DNA from 2 places in the Lactobacillus sp. 23-2 genome. Region 1 is predicted to be linked to the other one. Evidence: predicted binding sites of a transcription regulator. Region 1 holds the regulator's gene; the other holds the start of a gene.
What was found. The regulator NrdR, encoded in region 1, represses ribonucleotide reductase genes. The targets are predictions, from matches to a motif close to ACACNATATATNGTGT.
Positions count from the first base shown of each region.

Region 2: the regulator NrdR is predicted to act here: its motif matches at 1,667-1,682, upstream of nrdD (anaerobic ribonucleoside-triphosphate reductase).

Region 1 covers NZ_JAOQBX010000039.1:9,491-14,626, reverse strand. Annotated here, with positions in the region: gene thrS (threonine--tRNA ligase) at 1-777, opposite strand, end outside; gene dnaI (primosomal protein DnaI) at 1,088-2,014, opposite strand; gene OCH80_RS09650 (DnaD domain protein) at 2,035-3,375, opposite strand; gene nrdR (transcriptional regulator NrdR) at 3,382-3,846, opposite strand; gene coaE (dephospho-CoA kinase) at 3,861-4,454, opposite strand; gene mutM (DNA-formamidopyrimidine glycosylase) at 4,451-5,136, opposite strand, start outside.
Region 2 covers NZ_JAOQBX010000002.1:35,521-40,656, forward strand. Annotated here, with positions in the region: gene nrdD (anaerobic ribonucleoside-triphosphate reductase) at 1-1,490, opposite strand, end outside; gene OCH80_RS01120 (GGDEF domain-containing protein) at 1,890-3,056, opposite strand; gene OCH80_RS01125 (carboxylate--amine ligase) at 3,190-4,455, opposite strand; gene asnB (asparagine synthase (glutamine-hydrolyzing)) at 4,513-5,136, opposite strand, start outside.

The sequences.
Region 1 (5,136 bases):
GCCCGCGCCAACCTTAGGGTCAACGAAGAAGAGGTCCAGGTCACGGCCGATGGTCCGGTGGTCGCGTTCCTTGATTTCAGCGCGGCGCTTCATGTCCGCGTCAAGGTCAGCCTGCTTGAAGAAGGCCGTCCCGAAGATTCTTTGCAGCATTGGGTTTGAGCTCTTGCCCTTCCAGTAGGCACCAGCTACTGAAAGCAGCTTGAACTTCTTGATCTTGCCAGTGTTAGGCAGCAAGGCGTCAAAGCCAAAGTCAACGAAGTCACCCAGCTTGTAGGCGTCAACGACGTCACCGGCGCTTTGCAGCAATTCTGACTTGTATGGGTCATCCTTGAATTCTTCTGCCAGTTCGCTCTTGGCTGCTTGTACGTGCTCAATTGGCAAGCCGTTCTTGATTTCCTTTTGCAAAGCCTTTTCCAGCTCTGGCAATTCGGTAACCTTGATTTGGTCGTCCTTGTCGGTTTCGATGAAGAAGCCGTCCTTTGAGACTTCAGCTTGGCCCAGCTTGATTTCCGGGTACTTGCTCTTAACCAGAGCTTCCAATACGAAAGCAGCAGTTGCGCGCAGCACTGCCAAGCCTTCTTCATCCTTGTCAGTCAGGATGGCTACTTCGTGGTCTTCGCTCAATTCAAAGTCAAGCGGCTTAACGGCGCCGTCAACCTTAGCCGCAACGGCACTCTTGCCCAGTGAGGTTGAAATGCTTGCAGCAAGGTCAGCAACTGAAACGGCTGCTTCGAATTCTTTCTTTGAGCCATCTGGCAAAGTCAAAGCAAAACTCATAACTAAAAAATCCTCCAGAAACAAAAAAGTCCCGGGCACGCCAAACAGACGTGCTCGGGACGAAATTAATATCGTGGTTCCACCCAAAATTCAGACCTGGCATAGGGCGCTGCCCTATCCGGTCACTCATTCACGGATCGATAACGGGATCCGGCCATATCATTCATCTTTGGGCATAGAAGGTGGGGTTGCGGCCTAATGGGGAGCTTCCAGAACTTGGCTCCGCCTCTCTGAAGCGGCCGAAATCATGTCTTCTATTTACTTTCTGATTATACCCCGCTCTTTGAATAAGGCAAGGACTTTTTTGAATTTAATTTAAGCGGCGGTTGCGGCCAGTTACGATGATCTCCTTGGCCAGGTAGCGGACCCGCTGCATCAAGCGGGCTGCCTTGACTGGATCCACCGCGTTCTTGGTGCTGGCAAAATGGTCCTCCAAGTCGTCCATTTCCATGTTGGACGTGAAGCAGGTCGCCAGGTCATTATCCATTCTGGCCTGCAGGATGACGCCCAAGACGTCGTCGCGGGACCACTGACTCAAGGTTTCAGCCCCAATGTCGTCCAAGATCAAGACATCGCAGGAAGCCACCCTTTGGATCTCCTTTTGCAGGCTATTGTCGCTAAAGTGGCTGGACAAGCCTGAGATGAAGGTCGGCAGGTGCAAAAAGATCACCTTGCCCCCATTTTTGGCTACCCGGTTGGCCAGACCAGCCATGATGTAAGTCTTGCCGACCCCAAAATCGCCGGTCAGATACAAGCCTTTGGCCGTATGGTGCTTTTCGTATTCATCCAGGAACTTGCCAACCGCCAATAAGGCAGCGTTGCGGCCCGGGTCGCCCTTGTCCAAATCGGTCAGGGTAATCCGGCGCAGCTTCTTTGGCATGTCAATCAATTCGATCCGGCTTTCAGCCGCCCGCTCCTCATCCCTTTGCCGCTTGGCGGCAGTCGGCAAATAGCGGACCCCGATCAAGGGGCCATTCATGAAGAGCTCAGCTTGATAGTCGGCAATCGCCTTGACCGGGCTGGTCTTTTGCAGGTAGAACTCACAGATATTGGTCATGCTGTCCTGGACGGCCTGCTTGGACAATTTGCTGGCATGCTCTTTCAAAAATTTCTGCACGTCCGGATCCTTGATGGCCCGGTCAGCCAATTCCTGGGCTGATTCCGCGCCGGCCGGCCGCTCCTGGTCCTTGAGCGAATCCGCCATCGCCTTCTTCAACATTTCGCCAATTGATTCCATCTGCTTCACCTACTCGTCTCTTACTTGTCTTCGGGCTTGCCGCCCGCCTTCTTCTCGTCTTCATCGTCAAGCAGGGCCGCCAGCTGTTCTGGCGTCACGTCGACCTGCTCGGCCTGCTTCTTGGACCAGTCGGTCCCCTTCTCGACCTGGCGGGGGCCATAGTAGCGCGTCGTGGTCTGCTTGCTTTGTGAGCGCTGGCGGATGTAAGCCAAGGCCGCTTCCGGCGTGGCCAGCTTGTGCTGCATCCAGTCATTGGCAATCCTCTCAGCCAAAGACAGGCTCAAGACCGGCTGGTAGTGCAGGCAGGTATAGATCAAGATATTGAGCATTTCCGGGCTGAAGCCCACCTTCCAACTCAAATCATTGATAACCTGGTACTCAGACTTGGTCGTAAAGCCCCCTTTTCGGTCCTTCATGTAGTTGAGGAACTGGGCCGGGGCCTTTGACTTAGCCAGCTGCAGCAGCTGCCGGTCGCGCTGGTCGACGCTGACCTGGCCGCCCTCGCTCTTGGCCAGGCTGTTTTTAACCTGCTGGCGGCGGTGGTTGGCCTTGTAGTTGTAAGTCAAAGAACGGCCAATCTTGCCCACGTCCAGCTTGCTGGTTCCATGTAAGCTTGGCAGGGATTCATCGACAAATTCCTGCTCGCTTAGGCCATAAGTGGCCATGACGGCCTGGATCTGGTCCTTTTGCCGGTCAATCTCGCTTGGGTCAATATGGTAGACCGCGAAGCAGTCCTTCAGGAACTGCCAGTCTACCTGCCGGACGTTGACTTGGGCCGCGTCGCTCGCGGCAGCCTCATTCTCCTGGGCTGCCTGCTGAACCTCCGCGGACGGGGTGATGGCCTCCTCGTCTGGCAGGCGGAAGACCTCAAAGAAAGAGGCGGAAACGTCCCGCAGGTTCTGCAGCTGCTTCTCCTCGCGCTTGGCCTGCTTGGCAAAGTCCTGGCTCAGGCGGCTGAAACGGTAGCTGCCGACTTTTTCCTTCAAGAGGCTGGCCAAAAGCGAGGTGTTGAAGAACTCGCTGGCCTCTGGCACTTCCTTAAGCTTGAAAGCCAGCAGCTGACCCAAGCGCACGTTCTCGCTCAGGTAGGTCGTAAGCAGCCCCACGGCCTCCAATTTGTGCAGGGCCTTGAACAAGTCGCCCAGACTGCAGTCCAGCTGCTCTTGCAAAAAGTACAGGGCCGGGGCATCAGCCAGCATCTGGAAGGGGTCGTATTCCTCAATCAGGGTCTGGTAGACGGCCACGCCCAAAGACGCTACCAGGGGCTGGTAGAGCTTGATCAGGACCCGCTCCTGCTTTGAAGTCAAAGCGACGCGGTTGATCACCAGGTAGCGCTGCTTAGGATTGGAACTTTCAAACATTTAGACTCACTTCTTGCTGTGCCGGTCCATCATGTCCTCCATGGTCTTCATGAAACTGGACATGTCGGTAAACTGACGGTAGATGCTGGCAAAACGGATGTAGGCCACGTCGTCGATATCCGCCAGCTGGTCCATCACCAATTCGCCAATTTCTTTTGAGGAGATTTCATTGACGCCTTTAGCCCGGATCTGGTTTTCCACGTTGTCCACCAACTTATCCAGCTGGTCGCTGGTCACCGGGCGCTTCTGGCAGGCGGCCGCCACGCCGCGGAGAATCTTTTCCCGGCTGAAGGCTTCACGGGTGCCGTCATTCTTGATCACCAGCAAAGGCGACTGCTCAACCCGCTCAAAAGTCGTAAAGCGGTAGCCGCAGCTTTCGCATTCCCGGCGCCGGCGGATGGTCCGCCCTTCATCGGTTGGCCGCGAGTCAATAACGCGGGATGAGTTCTTATGACAATTTGGACAAAGCATAGTGCTTGCTCCTTTCAAGAAATTTCTTCAAGAAGTTGTTGTAAATTCGTTCTTAGTTCTTCTATTGTACCAGTATTTTCAATGACATAGCTAGCCAGACGGCGTTTTTCACCCAGCGGCAGCTGGGATTTGATCCGCGCCTTGGCCTGCTCGCGGCTGAGCTGGTTTCTCTTCATCAACCGCTCAAGTTCCAGGTCATATGGAGCAGCGATCAGCAAAGTCGCGTCAAACAGGTCCTGCCAGCCCGCTTCAAACAATAGCGGCACATCAATCACGCAGACTCCCTCACCAGCTCTCTTGGCTGCCTGCATCTCCTGCTTGATTTCCGCCAAAACCGCCCCGTGGCTGATTTTGGACAGCCGAGCCAGTTCATCTGGATGGGCAAAGACGTAGGCGCCCAGCTTCTGGCGGTTGACCGTCTGGTCTTCGTTAATAAATTCTGCCCCAAAATTCTCCTTGATCTCGCGCCAGGTCACCTGGCCGGGGGCTTGCTGGGCATGGGCGATCTGGTCGGCATCAATCACCCGCAGGCCCCGTTCTCTAAAGTAGCTGGCTGCCGTCGACTTGCCCGTCGCGATGCCGCCGGTCAATCCTAAATAAAAAGTCATTTTTGCTCTGCCTTATCCTGTTTGTGCTTCTCCCCATACAATACTTGGCATTGCGGGCAAAAGGTCGTCCCCCGCCCGCTGACCTTGATCTTTTCAAGCACGGTTCCGCAGCGCTGGCAGGGCTCGCCCGCGTGGCCATAGACCTGCAGCTTCTTCTGGAACTGGCCGCTTTGCCCGTCCGCGTCAAGGAAGGTATGAACCGTCGTCCCCCGCAATTTCGTGGCCAAGGCGATCGTCTGGTTGATATTGTCATGCAGGGCAGCCACTTTTTCAGGCGGAATCGCGCTTGCCTGGCTCAAGGGGTGAATCCGGCTTTGCCAGAGGACCTCGTCGCAGTAGATGTTGCCCAGACCGCAGACGACGCTCTGGTCTAAGAGCAGGTTCTTGATCTTCTTGCTCTTCTTGGCTAAGGCCCGGCACAAAAAGTCCCGCGTAAACTCCGGGCTGTTGGGCTCGACTCCCAGCTTGCCGATCCCGGTCTGCTCGCGCTCAGTCCCCGTCTCAACCAGCTGCATGCGGCCAAACTTGCGCACGTCGCTGTACCTTAAGGCAGTGCCGTCGGTAAAGACAAACTGGACGTGGTCATGCTTGCCAACCGCGGCTTGGGGAGCAAGCAAGCGGTACTTACCCTCCATGCGCAGGTGGGAAACCAGCGTCAGGTTGTCCGACAAGCGAAAGAGCA
Region 2 (5,136 bases), on a different contig from region 1:
ACTGTGGCCCGGCCGTTCTTGAAGAAGTCGTTGACGTTGCCGTCATCGCCGACCCCCTTGCCGAAGGCGCCGTATTCATACAGGGTTGGAGCGTTGACCGGCTTAGCTTCAGTAACCCGGTGGGCCTTGAATTCAACGGCTTGCCGGCACAGGTGCAGGCGGTCGTTGAAGATCTCCCAGAAGCGGTCCATGTCCCCTTCGCTCTCCATCGCGATTCTTGGCAGGTTCAGAGTCACGACGCCCAGGTTCATTCTCCCAGAGTTGACTTCCTGGCCGTTTTCATCCTTCCACCCTTGCAGGAATGACCGGCAGCCCATTGGGGCCTTGAAGGAGCCAGTGATGTCGATGATCTTGTCGTAGCTCAAGATATCTGGGTACATCCGCTTAGTCGCGCATTCCAAGGCCAGCTTCTTGATGTCGTAGTTTGGGTCGCCTGGGTGCAGGTTCAAGCCCTTCTTGATCGTGAAGACCAGCTTAGGAAAGATGGCGGTTCTGTGCTCAACGCCCAAGCCTTCGATGCGGACTCTCAGGATGTCCTTTTGGATTTCGCGCTCAAGCCAGTTGGTGCCCAGGCCAAAGCCCAAGGTCGTGAACGGCGTCTGGCCTTGGCTGGAGAACATGGTGTTGATCTCGTATTCCAGGCTTTGCATTGCGTCGTAGATATCCTTCTTGGTCCGCTTCTTGGCAAAAGCCTTGACCTTTTCTTCATCGTCGATGAATTCGCGCCCTTCTTCCAGGTGCTTCTCGTAGTTCTTCTCGGCGAAAGGCGCCAGAACTTGGTCGCAGCGGTCAAATGAGCAGCCGCCGTATTGGCTTGAGGCCACGCTGGTGATGATTTGGGCCACTTGGCTGGTTGCCACCCGGATTGAGTTAGGAACGTCCATGAAGGCGTTGCCGATCTTGAAGCCATGGTTGAGCATGTACTTGAAGTCGATCAGGCAGCAGTTGGACATTGGTGACAATGGCGTGTAGTCCAAGTCGTGCCAGTGGATGTCCCCGCGCAGGTGGGCCTTGGCGATGTGCTTGGGCATCATGGTCAGGCCGACCGTCTTGCCAACCGTCCCAGCCGTCAGGTCTCTTTGGGTCGCGAAGACGTCAGAGTCCTTGTTGGCATTCTCATGGACGATCGTTGGGTCCTTGCGAACCAGCTTGGACAGGCGCTGCTTGGTGTCGGTCTGCTGGCGCCATTCTTCCTCGTCTTCCTGGCGCTTCTTTTCATATTCTTGAGCCTGGCTGCGGTAGCCAAGTTCATTCAGGCTTTCCTTGAAGGCCCGGTGCACTTCTTCGGCAGTGGCCGTGTCAGTGCCCAGCTTGTCGTAAACCTTGCTTAAAACGTCAGCCTTGATGTCTGAGTCGCCCAGACCCAGTTCTTCCAAGACGATTTCCAACTTGAATTGTTCAAACTTAAAAGTCGCACCATCACGCTTGATAAAAGTTTTGGGTTCGTTGGCGAAGACAAGACTCTTCACTTCTGGAGCTGGCTTTAACATGACAATCATCCTCTTCTTAAAAAATATCTTCTTTGTAAACTGAATACGTGCTTGGCAGCTTTGGCAGCTGCTCCCCTTGCTCTTGGCAAGTTAGCCACAAGATAAAGCAGGTCTTGTGGATTGTTTGTGGATAACCCCTATATCTTGGTTATCTGATGGATCTAGCATACCATAAAATACAAGATGTTGTGGTCTATACAAAGCCGCAAAGGACCCAATTCTCAAGTAAAAAATCAGTGCTGACGCCCCTTTGAGCCCGTATAGTTATTAAAAAAGAATATTTTTTATTTTTTGCTTTTTGTAAAGCAGCTTGGACTTTTTTAAATCTAGGTAAAAAGAAAGACGCCGGCCTTAGGCCAGCGTCTAAACAGCAGTTGCTTGCAATTTGCTTTTGCTCAGCTACTCAACTTTTTCGCCCACGATCTGCCGGCGGCCGCCTTCCTTGCCCTGGTACAAGTAGCGGTCGGCCTTGGTCAGCAGGTCGCGCAGGTCCTGGTTGTTTCGCGGGTGACCGAAGCAGTAGCCAATGGTCAGAGTCACGCTGCGCGGCGCCCCATCGATATAGGCGCTGGCCACGCTGTCGGCCATCCGGCCCAATTCCTTGACAAACTGTTTGCGCGTCATGTGATTGGTGACGATCAAGAACTCATCGCCCCCATAGCGGTAAATGTCATTGCCAAAAAAGAGCCGGCCGGTCTGACCCACGATCCGAATGACCTCATCGCCGCACTTATGCCCAGCCAGGTCGTTGAAGTCCTTGAAGTGGTCCACGTCCAGCATGGCCACGCAGAGGTCCTTGTCCACGAAATAGCGGAAGTCGTGCCGGAAGCCGTAGCGGTTCTTGATCTCAGATAATTCATCGATCACGCTCTGCTCGCGCCAGCCGCGGATGTCAAAGTCCCCAATGAACAAGGTTAAAGTCAGCAAGGACATGGTCAGCAGAAAGTTGCTCATCCGCAGATAGATGAATCTGGCGTTCATGGCTCCGGCCAGCAGGTAGATGACTTCAAAAGACACGGTCCACCAGAAGCGCTCCCCTAGTTCCCGCTGGCGGTGCCAAACGGCTCTGAGAGCGCCGTAGAGATAGAGGCAGGCTGCCAGATCCAGGATCCAGTGCCAGGGGCCGTAGACAAAATAGATGTTTGCGACCAGCCGGTAGATCTTGTTCCGGCTAAAAGGAAGCAGCAACGCGGCCATGGCCAGCGCGTACGGCAAGCAGTAGATCAGCCAACGGTCTTTTTTAAGCGGGCGTTCACTAATGGTCAAAAATAAGGCAAACAAAAAGAACAAAAAAGAGATTGAGGCAAAACTGATCTTCTGCACAATGCCGCAGAAAAGCGGCTGCCATGAATTAGCATAAATATCGTGATTGACCATATAAGCCCAGATCAGCTCAAACAATGCTGACAAAAAGACGTTGACGTCCAAAAGCAGCAGGGCAATCGAGCTCCTGCGCTCCAAAGTCCAGGTAAAGCCCCGGCTCAAGCGGACAACGATCAATACCAGCAAAATAATGCAGGCGCATAAGTCAAAGGTCTCGTTGAACTTTCCCGGCGTATAAATCACTTTCGTCCTCCTTCCGCAATCGCTTACACTAGATATTTTACTATATGACCAGGAATATTTTACTATTTTTTTCCGCCAAAAAACGCTAGCGGTCATCACTAGCGTTTTAATGATCTTTACTATTTTGAAAAAATTACTTGTTCTTTTCGAAGTACTGGCCCTTGTTGACTTCAAAGTAGGTCTTGAAGCGCTTGTAGTAGTTGTGGAACATGTACTTCATCAAAAGCCAGCGCTTGAAGGAGCTGTCCTTGTCGTAGAAGACGGTCGTGCCCACCTTGCCGGCTTCAATCAATTTCAAAGCCTCGTCCTTGGCTGGATTTTCCACGGCGTATTCCTTGAAGATCTTCTCCGGAACGCCAAGCCAAAGCATGTGGGTGCTTTCCAGCTTGTTGCCGTAAACGGTCTCCTTGCCCTTCAGGGAGTCTTCCACGTAGTCGTCGATGTACCACTTGGCCAGGTTGTAGCCGTTCAGGGTCACGTAGAAGCTGGAGCGGCCTTGGCGGAGGTTGATTTCAAAGAACTTGTACTGGCCGTCGCGCTCGTCGAACTTGATGTCGAAGTTGGCCATCCCGGTGTAGTTGATCTTTTCCAGGAAGCTTTGCACCGTTTCATAGAGCTTTTCATCGTATGCCGGCAGAATCGCCATGTAGTTGCCGATTGACTGCGGGGTCGGGTCTTCCAGCATTGGGTGGCCCAGGCACATCATCTTGACCTGATGATCCTTATCCACGTAAGCGTTCAGGACCCGCATGTGGGAGTCGTCGCCTGGGATAAAGTCCTGCAGGATCAGGTCTTCCTTGTAGCCGTTGGTGTAGATCTTGCCCACGATGTCTTTGAACTCGGCAAAGTCCTTGATGACAAAGGCCTTCTTGCGGCCTTCAAACTGCACGTCCAGCCAGGAAACCGGGTCTTCTGGCTTCAAGGCCACTGGGAACTGGAACGGCACCTCTTCATAAGAGCCGTCTTGGTAGTCCTTCATGGTGATGATGTGGGTCTTTGGATATGGCAGACCGTATTCCTCACAGACTTCGTAGAAACCTTCCTTGGAAATCAGCTTTTCCAGCATGTCGTAATCGATGTAAGGTACGATGAAGGTTCCTTCCAGCTCCGCCTTGTGCTTGGCCAAAAGCTCAGCGTAGCCGTCCCCGCAGGCGATCAGGATAACTGGCTCTGGGTGGTTCTGGTATTCCTTGATTTTTTCATTCATGACCTGCATAAAGCCAGGGTCTTCCGCAAAGCCCGGGTGGACTTCCACGTCGACGATCTTGGAATAGCGGGTAGCAGCCAGCTGGGTGGCAGCCCAGGCCTGCACCTTGATGCCATATGCTTCATTGAATGAGCGCGCCATGCCGTACACGTTGATGTCGCTGCCCAACAGAATTGGTGTAAATTTAGCCATTGGAAATAACTTGTTCTCTTTCTCTTTTTTGCTTTTTCTTCTCTGCTCGCTTTTTTACTACAGCAGCTTGCCTTGCGCGATCAAGGCTGCTACTTCTGGCTGCACGTGCTGGTACTTCTTCACGGTTTCATCGTAGTCAATGAAGAAAAGCTTGTACCAGACCAGGAAGGTGTAGATGGTCCAGATCTGCCGGCGGTGGGACCCGTCGCCCTCATAGTTTTCGTCCAAGAGGTCCAGGATCTTCTTTTGATCAAAGATGTCGTTCACGAAGTCTTCGCTGAAGAGCTCTCTAACCTGCTTGTAGAAGCGCTCGTCCTGCAGCCATTGCTTGATTGGGGTTGGGAAGCCCAGCTTTGGCCGCTTGGCCCATTCGTCTGGCAGGACCTTTTCTGACGCCTTGCGCAGGGCGTACTTGGTGTCGTACTTGTTGACCAGGTACTTGGTTGGAATGGAGTTGGCCAATTCAGCGATCTTCACGTCCAGGTAAGGCACCCGGAGCTCCAGGGAGTGGGCCATGGAAATCTTGTCCGCCTTCTGTTCAATGTCATTGAGCATGAAGTGGTGCAGGTCGATGTACTGCATCTGCTTGACGTTGTCCAGGTCCTTGACCTTCTTGAAGTCTTCCTGGTAGATGCCGTTGACCGTCAAATTGTTGCGGTAGCTTGGCTGCAAGATGGCGTT